2 regions of the Paenibacillus sp. GP183 genome follow, and region 1 is predicted to be linked to the other one. Evidence: riboswitches for the same ligand, from Rfam matches in the RefSeq annotation. Region 1 holds a riboswitch; the other holds the start of a gene.
What was found. A riboswitch is a leader RNA that binds a small molecule or an ion and turns the genes downstream of it on or off. The one in region 1 is predicted to bind cyclic di-AMP.

Region 1 (2,467 bases):
CACACTTATTTGTTGCCAACCTATACAGCCTTGCAGCAGGTGAAAAAGTATCTTGTTAGGAGTGTGAAAAAGGAAAATGAAGCTTATCCTTTATAACTTTTTCCCGGATCGGTTAAATTTGTACGGAGATAAAGGAAATGTGCTAGTTCTTAAAAAACGGTGCGAATGGAGAGGCATTGAATTAACAGTTGTGGATATCAAATCGACTGCTTCATTGAACTTTTCGACGGTTGATATTTGCTTCATGGGCGGAGGGAGTGACCGTGAACAGGGTCTGGTTTCCAATGAATTTTTGAAAATAAAACAAGAATTTAAAGAATGTGTTGAGGACGGTGTAAGCTGCCTCGCCATATGTGGAGGTTATCAGCTTCTGGGGAGTTGCTATGTAACTTCCGATGGCTGTAAGTATAAGGGGATGGATATTTGCAGCTTTGAATCCATATCCAACAAAGATCGTCTGGTTGGTAACATGATGATTGAATCAAATGATTTTGGCAAAATAATCGGTTTTGAAAACCATTCCGGCCGAACCTATCACAACTACAAATCGCTAGGAAAAGTCATCAAAGGCTTTGGTAATAACGGTGAGGATGGAACTGAAGGGCTCCACTATAAAAATGTAATCGGAACGTATCTCCATGGTCCTCTTTTGCCTAAAAATCCTTGTCTATCGGATCACATCATTGCAGCCGCAATAGACAGAAAATACGGCAAAAGGGAACTTATTCAATTGGATGATGCTTTGGAGAACGATACCAAACAGAATGCGGAGAAAATTTGTCTCTCCTGAAAGAAACGATATTGTCTGAGCATCGCGAACCTAGGCACTCGTCAAATTGACAAAAGTACAAGTAATGCTAATTTATGTTAAAAAAGTAATATTGTAAATAAATGTGGGTTACATTATCCATTTTAATATGTTAGTCTTATCTAAGCCGAAACTTTCGTTTAGAAAGTGCGGGGGATGATTTATTTATTGAACAGAACACCTGGTGCCGCTCAGCTTTGAGCTGTCAGGATATCGCTGTTCATTTGGGGTGAATATCGGATCGTATCCGAATAGGGACTGTATCCTTTTGTCCGAACCCGACAACTAACCTCGTAGGCAATATACTAAAAGGAGAGATAGTATGAATATTCAACCTCTGAAAAAGACAGTGGTTGGGCTTGCTTTAAGCCTGTCCATTGCCGGATTCGCACTACCCGCTAACGCAGTCCATGCTGCGTCGAATAATACAGTTCAGACCGTTTCCGGAAAGTCATTGGCGTACAGCAAAGTTATGAACATTGTCGCTACAGCTTACTCCGAAGCGCCGCAAGAAAACGGATGGGGCCCTGTTGATTACTTCGGCAATCCCCTTAAAATAGGTACTATTGCCGTAGACCCCAATGTGATTCCACTCGGAACAAAGGTATACATTACCGGTTATACCTTTAATGGCTTCCCAAGAGGGTTAATCGCTACTGCAACCGATGAAGGCAGCGCGATTAAAGGGAACCGGGTCGATATTTTCATCCCGAGTTCCACTGGTCCTGCGAGTGATTTCGGTATCCAAAACGTGAAAGTTTACGTATTGAAATAAAAAGTATAAAAAGCAATAATCCCCACAAACCTTAAAGGCTTGTGGGGATTATTGCTTTGCTAAGTATTTCTGAATGAATAAAATATAAGTCCTTCAAACCGATTTAACCGTACTTGCCATGTTGTAATTCGACTCGAATTGAACGCTGGCGCATAGCGTGTTCTGCTTCAATGTGAAATCAAGCATGATTTCACCATGAGTCCAATTCTTCTTGTATTTCAGAGATTCAATTGCCATTTGGCGAAAAGTTTGGTATTGGGATTCAACGAGCCCTTTTGTATTCGCTTGGAGTTCTCCGCCTTTACATTCTAGCGGCAGATGCCTGATTCTATACTTTCCAATCACATTGTTGCGGATTTGAATAAAAACTGTCCCCGATGCATCATTTAAATTATTTGAATATTCTGGGATGTAGGACTATTATACTGTGACACTTTCACTTTTTCAACATATTTTTACATATTTATGCTTTAACATACTTTTATCGGAAGATTTCTATGAGTCTGAAGTCTGAATTATCGCATTTTTCGAGCCTGATATAGAAACTTTTTCCTATGAATGTTATAATTTTTTCGAGATTATTGTAAATACCCAATAATCTAACATTTCATTGAGGAGTCGATTATGGGTGTTTAATTTGTCTACAATATCTTTTAAGCGAAAGCTGCAACTAGGGTGCTTCGGACTCATAGGCATCAGTGCAGTCATGATTCTGATTTTACTTTTTGCCCCACAATGGAACCCCTTTCTTGGTATTATCTTCCTCGTTATTTTGATTGCTGGGAGTATTCCGTTTGTATTCTGGTTTGAAAGATCCTTAACCGAACCTATCGCTGAATTATCGCGAGTTGCACTTAACATTTCAAAAGGGGATTTTACGCAAA
Region 2 (2,467 bases), 4.3 Mb from region 1:
ATTGCCTTATGGTTAAATTTATATGTATCTCTAAGCGTCTCATAATATTGATTCAAAAAATCAGGCGGTGTCGGTTCTTCATTTCCAGTGCCTAAGGTTTCTAAAATGATGATTGTCCCGTTCGGTCTTAAAACTCTATGGATTTCTTTCATGATGAGATGTAAATTTTCTTTCCATTCTTGATGATTGGAACTGCACAAATAACAAATACTCCATCCTGCCATGACAATGTCTATACTTTGATCTTCAAGCGGGAGTTGTCTTAAATCAGAAACCGACGTTTTCCAATTGGTTAATCCTCTTTGAGATAATTTGTTTGCCGTTACCTTAAGCATGTCTGCAGCAAAATCAACTGCCACCATGCTTTTAGATTGAGAAGCCACCATACAAGTTAATCTTCCGGTTCCAGCACCGATATCGGCAACGTCTTTATTGTTGAAATCAGCAATCTCAAATATTGTTGTAGATATGTTATTTAAATAGTCTTCCTTGGATACGAGTAAATCGTATTTTGTTGAAATGTATTCATAAATATCATCGTCTCTTAACAATTAAACAACCTCCAATTTTTAAATCATTCTCTAATTCTTTATTCTCGATTGCAAAGCCAAATACCTTTCGCCGCGTTCTTCAGTTTACTGTTTCAGACATCAACCACAGGGTTATATAATAAGTATATATTTATTGCAATTACGAGGAGGCAGCATTATGGAAATTAGAAATTCTTATAAATTGGAACCCATAACTGTGGTGGAACCTGTAACTGCTCCTCAATCCGTTAATAAATACGACTCGGATAAAAAGGAACAATCCCATCGTCATACGGATGAAACCAGCAAAAATAAATCATCCTGGAAATACTACAGCGTGACTCAAATCGTGCTTATGGAAACAAGTGTCCATGATCATCTTGGAAACCATATTAACCTATTTGTATAACCACCTTTGCAACAAAATATAGCAAAATAGAGTCTTTAGAACTGCTTGAACCTACAAGAGCAGTTTTTTTTGACGTTGTCCAGTCCAAATTGGCCCAATAAATTGGTAAAATTAGTACAAAGACATAAATAGGCAGACCATGTTAAAATTAGTAATCTCATGATCTATGAGAAATATCAACTAAGAGGCCGAAGCTTCATATGATGCGCGGGGAACCCATTGTTGTTTGGGGTGAAGCCATGATCCATGGCCGGGCGATTGCTCTTTGACCCGAACCCGTCAGCTAACCTCGCAGGCCGCAAAAAAGAGAGGATGGATTCAATGCGTTTCAGAAAGTCCGTTTTAACCGGTATTCTTGCACTAAGTACGATCATCGGAGCCGGAGCCGCTTCTGCTGCCTCGTATACGGTAAAAAGCAGTGATACCATGTCGCTCATTGCCAATCGCAATGGAATTAGCTTAAGCAGTCTTATTAAAGCTAATCCGCAGATATCCAACCCGAATAACATTTGGCCGGGATTGGTTCTAAACATCCCTGGAGCAAGCTATTCCCCTCCAAGCCCTCCGAAGTCTACGGGCAGTACCACACCGAAGTCAACGGGCAGTACCATATCTGTTTCCTCATATGCGAATCAAGTTGTTTCCTTGGTTAACAAAGAGCGTGCCAATGCAGGACTCAGTGCTTTATCTAGCGACAGCGCATTGTCGTCGATGGCTTTGGCAAAAGCCAAAGATATGTACAACAACAATTATTTCAGCCATACATCCCCTACCTACGGCTCTCCCTTTGCCATGATGACAGCATTTGGCATTAAATATAGCTATGCTGGCGAGAATATTGCCATGGGTCAAAGAACACCGCAGGAAGTTATGACTGCCTGGATGAACAGCGCAGGACATCGTCAAAACATTTTAAGTCCGAATTTCGCTAAAATTGGTGTTGCTTATTACAATGGCGAATGGGTACAGGAATTCACGAAATAAATAGGACAAGCCTTTTCAGGCTGGAAGCGAACAGGCTGTCGAGAAATCGGCAGTCTGTTTGATTTGTCGTGAAACCTTTTCGGCAATCATCACTTTTTCCCGTGATGGACAACGTATGAATGAGTGCGTATAATCGAAATCAATAGAAATTGAATCAAAGAAAGGATGATCCTATCTATGTTAAGCTATCTCAATGGTAAAGAAGCCACTATTTATTTCATTGACGGCCAACTTGTAAGCAGAGGTACGATTAAAGAGGCTGATGATAAGTTCCTGACCTACACAACCTCAATCGAGAGTCATATCATTCCTGTTTCTTCGATTAGAAACATTGTGTTAAACAGTGAAAACAAACCTGTTTCCCATAAAATAGGATTTTAGACGTGTTCCAGTACACGGACCAAACCTACGAAGAAGTCGACTTCAGCCAAGCAGATCAAAGAGATGGTGAGCTGCTTGGCTGTACGTTTGTAAAATGCCTGTTTCGTGGAACTCACTTGGAAGAAGTCACGACAAAGGGATGCAGCTTCATCGAATGTGATTT

Region 2: another riboswitch for cyclic di-AMP. It lies ahead of BLV33_RS01935 (CAP domain-containing protein); the one in region 1 lies ahead of BLV33_RS23265 (3D domain-containing protein).

The regions. Positions count from the first base shown of each region.
Region 1 is NZ_FNSW01000001.1:4,692,347-4,694,813, reverse strand. Features, by position in the region: gene BLV33_RS23275 (Mur ligase family protein) at 1-96, shown strand, start outside; gene BLV33_RS23270 (type 1 glutamine amidotransferase) at 77-790, shown strand; cyclic di-AMP (ydaO/yuaA leader) riboswitch at 924-1,125, shown strand; gene BLV33_RS23265 (3D domain-containing protein) at 1,131-1,583, shown strand; gene BLV33_RS23255 (methyl-accepting chemotaxis protein) at 2,212-2,467, shown strand, end outside.
Region 2 is NZ_FNSW01000001.1:394,642-397,108, reverse strand. Features, by position in the region: gene BLV33_RS01945 (class I SAM-dependent methyltransferase) at 1-551, opposite strand, end outside; gene BLV33_RS01940 (hypothetical protein) at 709-939, shown strand; cyclic di-AMP (ydaO/yuaA leader) riboswitch at 1,116-1,253, shown strand; gene BLV33_RS01935 (CAP domain-containing protein) at 1,261-1,923, shown strand; gene BLV33_RS01930 (hypothetical protein) at 2,101-2,304, shown strand; gene BLV33_RS01925 (pentapeptide repeat-containing protein) at 2,307-2,467, shown strand, end outside.